3 regions of the Nonomuraea sp. ZG12 genome follow, and region 1 is predicted to be linked to each of the others. Evidence: riboswitches for the same ligand, from Rfam matches in the RefSeq annotation. Region 1 holds a riboswitch; each other region holds the start of a gene.

What was found. Region 1 has a riboswitch for S-adenosylmethionine ahead of ACTMTF_RS39080 (aminotransferase class V-fold PLP-dependent enzyme). Riboswitches for the same ligand answer to the same signal wherever they lie in the genome.
Region 2: it holds a riboswitch for S-adenosylmethionine, as region 1 does, so the genes downstream of both, thrC (threonine synthase) here and ACTMTF_RS39080 (aminotransferase class V-fold PLP-dependent enzyme) in region 1, are expected to answer to the same signal.
Region 3: it holds a riboswitch for S-adenosylmethionine, as region 1 does, so the genes downstream of both, ACTMTF_RS21275 (GNAT family N-acetyltransferase) here and ACTMTF_RS39080 (aminotransferase class V-fold PLP-dependent enzyme) in region 1, are expected to answer to the same signal.

What each region holds. Positions count from the first base shown of each region.
Region 1 covers NZ_JBQHCW010000023.1:103,105-106,356, forward strand. Annotated here, with positions in the region: gene ACTMTF_RS39070 (SAM-dependent methyltransferase) at 1-339, shown strand, start outside; gene ACTMTF_RS39075 (cytochrome P450) at 355-1,545, opposite strand; SAM riboswitch class IV at 1,609-1,724, shown strand; gene ACTMTF_RS39080 (aminotransferase class V-fold PLP-dependent enzyme) at 1,765-3,096, shown strand; gene ACTMTF_RS39085 (DoxX family protein) at 3,101-3,252, opposite strand, start outside.
Region 2 covers NZ_JBQHCW010000014.1:28,708-31,959, forward strand. Annotated here, with positions in the region: gene ACTMTF_RS30855 (alpha,alpha-trehalose-phosphate synthase (UDP-forming)) at 1-1,225, opposite strand, end outside; gene ACTMTF_RS30860 (RNA polymerase sigma factor) at 1,257-1,811, shown strand; SAM riboswitch class I at 1,896-2,037, shown strand; gene thrC (threonine synthase) at 2,051-3,252, shown strand, end outside.
Region 3 covers NZ_JBQHCW010000007.1:130,051-133,302, reverse strand. Annotated here, with positions in the region: gene ACTMTF_RS21280 (hypothetical protein) at 164-583, opposite strand; gene ACTMTF_RS21275 (GNAT family N-acetyltransferase) at 1,058-1,678, opposite strand; SAM riboswitch class I at 1,684-1,771, opposite strand; gene ACTMTF_RS21270 (endo alpha-1,4 polygalactosaminidase) at 1,849-2,739, opposite strand; gene ACTMTF_RS21265 (ABC transporter substrate-binding protein) at 2,772-3,252, opposite strand, start outside.

The sequences.
Region 1 (3,252 bases):
CACCCTGTGGATAACCGTCCCCCTTGTGGCACGCTCACGGGATACCGCGACGGCGCGGTGGTGATGCCCGTCCCCGACGGGACCTGCGACATCACCGCTCACGTGGCGCTCGACGCGTGCGCCGAGGCGGGCCGGTGGGCCGGTGCGATATCCACAACGTTGTCCACACAACGCGTCGCGCTGCGTGCTCTGGGGATCACCGGCACACGCCCGCCGCTCGACCTGGCCCGGGTCAACGCGCGCGGTTATCTCAGGTCCCTCGCACGGGCCTCGGAGGAGGCCGAGCTGATCGATTCGTCTGGTTTGGGAGGATTCGGCTGGCTCAGTCAGAGCCGGTGAATCAGGGCCGGCGGATCAGGCCACTCTGAGGTCGAGCGACTCCAGGCCCCGGATGACGTAGCCCGGCTTCCACACCGGCTCCCTGACGAGCTCCAGCTTCGGCGCGCGGTCCATCAGCGCGCCGAACGACTCGATCAGCTCGATCCTGGCCAGCGGCGCTCCCAGGCAGAAGTGGATGCCCGCGCCGAAGGAGATGTGCGGATTGTCCACCCGGCCCACGTCGAGCCGGTCCGGGTCGCCGAACACTTCCCCGTCGCGGTTGGCCGAGCCGAACAGCAGCGCGACCTCCACGCCGCGCGGGATGACGACCCCGCCGACCTCGATGTCCTCCAGCACCCAGCGCTCGAACATCTGCAGCGGCGTGTCCCACCGCATCAGCTCCTCGATCGCCGTCGGCAGCAGCCCGCGATCCTCCCGCAGGCGTGCGAGCTCGGCCGGGTTCCTGAACAGGGACCACCAGCCGTTGCCCGTCACGTTCACCGTGGCCTCGTGGCCCGCGTTGAGCAGCAGCACACAGGTGCCGACCAGCTCGTCCTCGGTGAGCTCGTCGATCTGGGCGAGCGCGCTGATCAGGTCGTCGCCGGGCCGGGCCGCCCGCTCGCGGGCCAGCTCCTTGAGGTAGCCGGCGAACTCCGACGCCGCCCGGACGGCCGTGTGCTGCGCCTCGGGGGCCGGGTTGAGCTCGTACATCCCGCAGATGTCAGCCGACCAGGGGCGCAGCAGGTGGCGGTCGGCGTCGGGGATGCCGAGCATCTCCGCGATCACCGTCACCGGGAGCGGCTCGGCCACCTCGGCGACGAGGTCGCCGCCGCCCCGCTCGACGAACGCGTCCACCAGGCCGCCCGCGATGGCCCGCACGCGGGGGCGCAGCGACTCCACCATGCGCGGGGTGAACGCCCTGGAGACCAGGCGGCGCAACCGGGTGTGCACCGGCGGCTCGACGTCGAGCATGCCCGCCCTGATCACCCGCCAGAACGGCTCCTGGAACTCCGGCTCGGGCTCCTGGCCGAACTCCTCGTGCGTGGCCACATGCAGGTAGGACCGGCCCAGGCGGCGGTCCCTGAGCAGGGCGTTCACGTCGGCGTGGCGGGCGATCAGCCACTGGCCCGTCGGCTCGAAGAAGCTGACCGGGGCCTGCTGCCTCAGCTCGGCGTAGACCCCGTACGGGTCGGCCACGAAATCGGGATTCCAGGGATCAAAGTGCACAAGTGCATCCTAAAGGCGGGGGTTGCCTTTCATGGGCGGGTGTCGGTTATAGTGCCTGACGTAGGTCATGAGTGCCAGCGTCAAGCCCCGGCTCGCTGGCCGGCAACCCTCGCGTCCGCGGCGGGGTGCCCCGGGTGAAGACCTGGTCCGTCACGAGGTGTGGCGGGCAAGCGCGGGCTCCGTGGTCTCCAGGGGTCCGACGACCTCAGGAGTTTCGCCGTGCCCACGTTGACGATTTTCAGCAACGCTCCCCAGCAGGACCAGGCCGCCGCCCCCGTCCGGCAGGGCAGGACCATCCCCGCCGTGCTCGGCGCCGACCTCGAGGTGCCCGTCAAGGGCGGCAAGCTGGTCGGCTACGCCAACCTCGACTACGCCGCCAGCGCCCCCTGTCTGGAGCCGGTCAGCGCGGCCGTCACGGCAGCGCTCCCGGCCTACTCCAGCGTGCACCGCGGCGCGGGATACGCCTCCCAGCTCACCACCGCCCGCTACGAGCAGGCCCGCCACACCGTACGGGCCTTCGCCGGCGCCCGCCCCGACGACGCCGTCATCTTCACCCGCAACACCACCGACGCCACCAACCTGCTGGCCCGCTGCCTGCCGGACGACACCACCGTGATCGTCTTCGACACCGAGCACCACGCCTCACTGCTGCCCTGGAAGCGGACCGTACGACTCGCGCCGCCTGCCTTCCCCGGCGAGGCGGTCCGCGCCGCCGACGAGGCGCTGGCCGGGGTCGACGGGCCCAAGCTGCTCGTCGTCACCGCCGCCTCCAACGTCACCGGCGAGCTGTGGCCGATCGCGGCCCTGGCCCACATCGCGCACCGGCACGGCGCCCGCATCCTGGTCGACGCCGCCCAGCTCGTGCCGCACCGCCCGATCAACCTGACGGCGCTCGACCTGGACTACGTGGCCTTCTCCGGGCACAAGCTGTACGCCCCCTTCGGCGCGGGGGTGCTGCTGGGCCGCCGTGACTGGCTGGCGGACGGCGAGCCGTACCTGAAGGGCGGCGGCGCGGTGCGCTCGGTCGGGGAGGCCGGGCAGTCCGGACAGGCCGGGCAGGTCGGGCAGGCCGACGACGGCGCCGACTGGCACGACGACCCCGAGCCCCGGCACGAGGCCGGCACGCCGAACGTGCTGGGTGCCATCGCGCTCGCCGCCGCCTGCGACGCTCTCACCGCCACCGGCTGGACGGCGCTGGTCAAGGAGGAGGAGCGCCTGGTCGCGCGGCTGCGGGCGGGTCTGGCCTCGATCGCGGGCGTGCGGGAGCTGTCACTGTGGGGACCCGCCCACCCGCGGGTGGGCATCGTCTCCTTCACCGTCGACGGTCACTCCGCCCGCGAGGTCGCCGAGGTGCTGTCCGGCGAGTACGGGATCGGGGTGCGGGACGGCAAGTTCTGCGCGCACCCGTTCGTGCGGCACCTGCTCGGCACCGCCGACGGCGGCTGCGAGGACGACACCGCCTCGGCCGTGCGGGCCTCGATCGGCATCGGCTCCACGCAGGAGCACGTCGACCGGCTCGTCGAGGCGCTGCGGGACCTCGTGGCGCGGTGACGGATCAGCGGTTGGGCGGCTTCGGCGGCCTGCGCTGCTCGTCACCGATCAGCGCGTTGACGTCCCGCATGTCCTCCTCGCTGAGCGCGTCGGACCGGTGCCCGGACGGCTGCCTGGGCACGGGGTGCTGCCGCGTCTCGTCCTGAGGCCCCGGCC
Region 2 (3,252 bases), on a different contig from region 1:
CGCGGGACAGCACCAGCGCGCAGCGCGGCGACAGGACCGGGCCCTCCTTGGCGACCAGGTTCATGCCGTCGCGGATCGGGTTGACCAGCAGCACGTCGGCCATCCGGTAGGCGGCCAGGGAGCGGGGATAGTCGTCCTCGACGTTGAGGATCAGCGGATCCCAGTCCTCCGTGGCGTACTCGTCCTCGATCTCCTGCGCGCAGCGCTGCACCGACGCGGTGTACTCGCGGTATTCGGGCAGGTCGTGCCTGCTGGGATAGGCGAACGCCAGGTGCACCACGCGACCGTGCCACTCGGGATGGGCGGCCAGGAACTCGCGGTAGGCGAGCAGGCCGCGCACGATGTTCTTCGACAGCTCGGTGCGGTCGATGCGCACGATGAGCCGGCGCTCGCCCACCTGCTCCCGCAGCGCCGCCATGTGGGACTCGACGTCCGGCTCGCCCGCTCGCGTCCACAGCGCCTTGCCGTCGACGCCCAGCGGGTGCACGCCGACGCGGGTGACCCGTCCCTCATGCGTGATCGTACGGTCCACCCGGTTCACCCGCGCGCCCAGCACGGCCTCGCAGCAGTCCATGAACGCCCCCGCCCACCGGTGGGTGAGGAAGCCCGCGTGATCGGCCCCCAGGATGCCCTCCAGGACCTCGCCGGCCACCTCGTCGGGCAGCAGCGAGAAGTACTCCGGCGGCGCCCACGGGGTGTGGCTGAAGTGCGCGATGCGCAGATCCGGCCGCTCGGCCCGGAGCATCGCCGGGGTCAGCGTCAGGTGATAGTCCTGCACCATCACGCGCGCGCCGTGCCCGGCCTCCTCGGCCAGCGCCAGTGCGAACGCCCCGTTGTAGTCGCGGTAGGACTCCCAGTCGCGCTGGAACCTGGTGCCGAAGTGGGGTGCGTTGGGGATGTCGTAGAGCAGGTGGTTGACGAACCACAGGGTGGAGTTGGCCACGGAGTTGTAGGCGCGGTGGAAGACGGCCGGCGCGATCTCGAGCATCCGCAGCGCCCCGGTCTCGTAGCCGGCGTGGTCGAGCCTGCCGCCGGGGGCCTGGCGGACGGCGCCGCGATCGCCGTCGGACAGGGCGGCGCACACCCAGAGCACGCCCTCGTCCTTGGCCACGCCGGACAGGCCCGACACGAGCCCGCCACCACCGCGTTTCATGGTCAGGTCACCGTCCTCGGATACGGTGAACGAGACCGGGCCTCTGTTCGAGGCGAGCAGGATGCTGTTCATTAAAGCTCCCTCCGACCTTAGGATCCCAGCTATGGCGCTTGATGAGCTAACCGAGGAACTGGCCCGCTCCGCCGCCGTCGGAGATCATCGCGCACTCGGCGAACTCCTGCGGAGGATCGAGCCGGACGTGCTGCGGCACTGCGCCCGCATCCTGCCCTACCACCAGGACGCGGAGGAGGCGGCGCAGGACACCTTGCTCGCCGTCGCGCGCAACATCGGGCGGTTCGAGGGGCGGGCCAGGTTCAGCACCTGGCTGCACATCGTGACCGCCAACTGCGCGCGCACCACCTACCGGTCGCTGAAGCGCAGGTCGGCCGAGCAGACCTCCGACGAGCTGCCCATGCAGAAGCCCGACGTCCGCCGGGTCAGCGTGATCGCCGGATCGCGGCTCGACCTGCTCGACGCCATGGAGGCGCTGGAGGCCGACAAGCCCGATCTGGCCCAGGCGCTGGTGCTGCGCGACATCGTCCAGCTCGACTACAGCGAGGTGGCCGAGCAGCTCAAGATCCCGCTCGGCACCGCCAAGTCGCGTATCCACCAGGCCCGCAAATATGTCCAGGCGGCGCTGGGCGAAGACTACCGATGAGACCTCGTATCTCGCATACTGAGATGACCGGGCAGGTCACGCGATTGATTGGGTAGAGTCCGGTCAGCAGCAACAACTGAATATTGCTCATCCAGAGGGGTGGAGGGACCGGCCCTGCGAAGCCCCGGCAACCCTCCCGGCTTGTGACTCGCGACCTGGCGAGGCCGACCGGGACTAGGTGCCAATTCCGGTCCGTGGTCAGGGTGGCCACGGGCGAAGATGAGGGAAGGCCTCGCTTCATGTCGCTCGACTTCGGTCCCGCCGTCGCTCTCTCCTGCCGCGAGTGCGGCACCCGCTATCCGCTCGGCCCGAGCTTCGCCTGTGCGGAGTGTTTCGGGCCGCTCGAAGCGGCCTACGATTTCGGCAACGTCACCCGGGCCTCCATCGAGGCCGGACCGGCCAACATCTGGCGGTACCGCGCGCTCCTGCCGGTGCCGGCCGACGTCGCCACCAAGCCCAACATGAACCCCGGCTGGACCAAGCTGGTCAAGGCGGGCAACCTCGGCAAGGCGCTGGGCATCAGGTCCCTCCACGTGAAGGACGACTCCGGCAACCCCACCCACTCCTTCAAGGACCGGGTGGTGGCCATCGCCGTCGAGGCGGCGCGCAACTTCGGCTTCCACACCCTGTCCTGCTCCTCCACCGGCAACCTGGCCGGCGCCGTGACGGCCGCGGCCGCCAGGGCCGGGCTGGACGCCTGCGTGTTCATCCCCGCGGGGCTGGAGCAGGCCAAGATCGCCATGGCCCGCGTGTTCGGCGGCAGGCTCGTCGGCATCGAGGGCACCTACGACGAGGTCAACCGGTTCTGCTCCGAGCTCATCGGTGACCCGATGGGCGACAAGTGGGGCTTCGTCAACGTCAACCTGAGGCCCTATTACGCCGAGGGCTCCAAGACGCTCGCCTACGAGATCGCCGAGCAGCTCGGCTGGAAGCTGCCCGAGCAGATCATCATCCCGGTGGCCTCCGGCTCCCAGCTCACGAAGATCGACAAGGGCTTCAAGGAGCTGATCGAGCTCGGGCTCGTCGAGGACGGCCCGTACAAGATCTACGGCGCGCAGGCGCTCGGCTGCTCGCCGGTGTCCACGGCCTACAAGGCGGGCCACGACGTGGTCCAGCCGGTCAAGCCCGACACCATCGCCAAGTCGCTGGCCATCGGCAACCCCGCCGACGGCCCTTACGTGCTCGACATCGCCCGCCGCACCGGCGGCGCGGTGGAGGACGTGACGGACCCCGAGATCGTCGCCGCGATCAAGCTGCTGGCCTCGACCGAGGGCATCTTCGCCGAGACGGCGGGCGGCGTCACGGTGGGCGTGCTGAAGAAGCTCGTCGACACCGGGCGGCTCGACCCGGAGCTGGAGACCGTGGTGCTCAACACCGGCGACGGGCTCAAGACGCTCGACGTCATCGCCGACGACGCCCAGCCCACGGCCGTGATCCGGCC
Region 3 (3,252 bases), on a different contig from region 1:
GAAAGCGGCCGTGTGGTTGATCCTCTGAAACCGTGCAGGCGGTCCTATGTCACCGTGGCCCTCGACAAGGCCGATGAGGCTGTCCCCTTCTCGATCATGTGGCGCTTGGATGAGCGGCCAAGGCCGGCTGGGGATGTCGAGAGTCAGGGATCATGCCTGGTGGTCAGCCCCAAGGGGCGCAGATGACATAGACGGTTCCGTTGGCTGAGTTGGTTGTCCTGACCTCCCAGCCTCGTGGGTCCTTGGACACGCCGAATACGGGGAGGCTCTGGTAGGCGTGGCCCGTACCGTTGTTGATCTTGTAGCCGCCGCCGGTCGCGGACTGGCCGGGGTCGCACATGGCTGCGCCGGAGCCGCCGATGATGGGAGCCTCCTTTACTTCGGCCCCTCTCACTCCTCCGGGATCACCCTTCTCGCCCCTGGGTCCCTGTGCTCCCTGGAGCCCCTGTTCGCCCTGGGGGCCGGTCTCCCCCGCGTCGCCCTTGAGGCCTTGCGGGCCGGTCTCCCCAGCCTCGCCTCGGGGCCCGGCGGGGCCGGTGTCACCCCTGGGCCCTTGCTCGCCCTGCGGTCCAGCGGCTCCCACCGGGCCGGCCGGTCCTTCGGCACCCCACTGGACGGCAACCTCGGTGAAGAGACACCCGGCTCCCGGGTCGACTATCCGAGCAACGCGGGTGATCTTGCTGACACAGGCATGAACCTGAGGCGTGGCAGACGAGGCGGTAGCCATGCCTCCTACCGGTAACAGTGCTGCCGTCAGCGCACCCACTGATGCGAGCGTGGCCAGGCGCCTGCTCTTCCCGACGTCCATAACGACTTCCCTTCTTGGGGCGATCTGTGCTGTTGACATCGATCCGCCCTCTGACGGGACGGGCCGGTGTCTCCTTTGGATCATGTCGCTGGACTACCGTCAAGATCGGCAGACGTACCGGAAGTCGCTGAGCTGCCGGGCTCGGAGGAGCAGGAGATCGGGCCGCTGGGTGTTTCTCTCGTGGGTGTGCTGGGGGAGGGGCGGCGATCGTGCGCGCGTACGCGAGGCGGAAAGAGGTGCACAGCTTCGTCATGGATCGGTGACTTCGAGGCGGGCGTGCAGGGACGACTTGACGGCGGGCCATTCGGTGTCGATGACCGAGAACATGGCGGAGTCGCGTAGCCGCCCCTCCTCGCCGGGGGCCCACGATGGTGACCAGTTGCGCAGCACGCCCTCGAAACGCGCGCCGAGGCGTTCGATCGCGCGGCGGGAGCGTTCGTTGCGGGCGTCGGTCTTGAGGTCCACGCGGGTCACGCCCAACGTCTCGAACGCGTAGGTGAACAGCAGGAGCTTCGCCTCGACGTTGATCCCGGTGCCCTGGGCCGAGGCGGCGAGCCAGGTCCAGCCGATCTCGATGGCGCGGAGCTCCGGCCGGGCCGGCCAGGTGCGCGGGTTCCAGAAGGCGGTGCAGCCCACCGCCATCCCGTCCGCCACTCGAACCTGGGCGAAGGGGATCAGTCCCTCGCGTTCGCGGGCGAACTGCGCCGCCAGGTAGGCGTCCATCTCGGTGGCCCGTGGCACCAGGGTGTAGGCGTAGGAGGAACGATCCTCCTCTGCCGCCCGTACGAGATCCGCCGTGTGACCCGCGGTGAGCGGTGCCAGTCGTACGAGCGATCCGTGGAGCACGGGAACGTCAAGCCGCGGCCGCATGGCTCTCCTCATCGTTCCTGGCATTGGCACCTTCGCGCAGGCAGGTTGCCGGATCGTCGCCGGGCCAGGTCCCTCGGATCCTCTGGATGAAGCCGCCATCTTCTCGGCCGTCCGGGGATCACGTCAAGAAGGCCCGGTCGTGCATGGGTGCGCACGACCGGGCGAAAGGGCTATCTGCAGGCGACTCGGTACGCGTCCAGGTTCAGTTTCTTCTTCAGGGAGTTGAAGTTCTGGGCGTTGGACTTGGCGCAGAACTTCGAGGTGGGCAGCTCGTACTCGACGGTGAACACCGCCTTGCCCGCCTTGACGAACTGGTCGTAGCCGTAGTCGCCGTTCTGCTTCGTCGTGCACTCCTTGTACTGCCAGCACTGCTCGTTGAGCGCCCAGTCGAAGTAGGGCAGCAGCGCGGGGATCTGGGCGAGGTCGTTCTTCAGGCCGGCGGACAGGCCGCGGGTGTGGGCCTGGTTGGCCAGCCATGCGTTGTAACGCAGCTGGTCGGCGGCGTCGAGGTCGAAGCCGGTCTCGTTGGTGTAGCCGTCGACGTTGTCGAACTCGACCGCGTCGAAGCCCTTGGCCTTGCACATGTCCAGGCGGGCTCGCATGACGTCGCCCAGGGCGCCGGTGTACTTGCGGATGTCGAGCCAGCGCTCGCCCTCCCACTCGTCGAGCGGGTCGCCGAGCACCGAGGCGGGGAAGTCGGCCTCGTCCGGCCGCCATTCCTCGTACGACCCGGCGCTGATGTAGCAGACGACCTTGCGGCCCGCCTTGGTGGCGTGCAGACGTCGTACGGTCGCCTTCGTGGCGTCGAAGCCGTCGATGTCGTACATCGTGACGTCGCGGAACGGTTCCTTGGGCACGGACGCGAGCTGCCACTGCCAACTCGTCCTCAGCGCGGGCCGCCAGCAGCCGGGACAGGGGACGGGGGCGGGCAGTTTGACCTTCTCGGAGGCGGCGGTGGGCGCGGGTCGTGCCTGTGTCCGGGTCTCCGCCTGGGCCGTCCCGGTCAGTGCGATGGTGCAGAAGGCGGCCAGCGCCGCGATCAGATGCCGGGGAAGTCGCATGCTCTGCCTCTCGCTAGGGGGGACTCATGATCTCAGCCTCCCGCGAACAGGCCGTTCACTTGCTGGTTCGCCGCCGTCAGGGCGGTCTTGGCGTCCTTCTGGCCGAGCCAGACCTCGTCGAGCGCGGTGCCCACGATCTGGTTGATCTCGTCGCCGTGGTCGCTGACCGGCAGCAGGAACGTGCCGTCCTTCGCCTTGGCCTCGTCCACGAACAGCTGCACCTCCCGGCCGGCCTTCTCGTGCGCGGCCAGCACGCGCTCGGTGGCGCTGAGGATGGCGGGGAAGACGACGGCGTTGTCGGCGACGATGTTCTGGCAGTCGGTGGAGCCGAGGAACTTCACCCACTTCCAGGCGGCGTCCTTGTGCTCGGTGCCGGCGTAGATCACGTCGGCCAGGCCGTTGAAGGAGGACTTGCGGCCCAGCGGGCCGGTCGGCAGCGGGGCGAAGGCGAACTCCTGCTCGGTGGCGTCCAGGTACGTTTTGATCATCCAGGAGCCGGTGATGCCGAGCGCG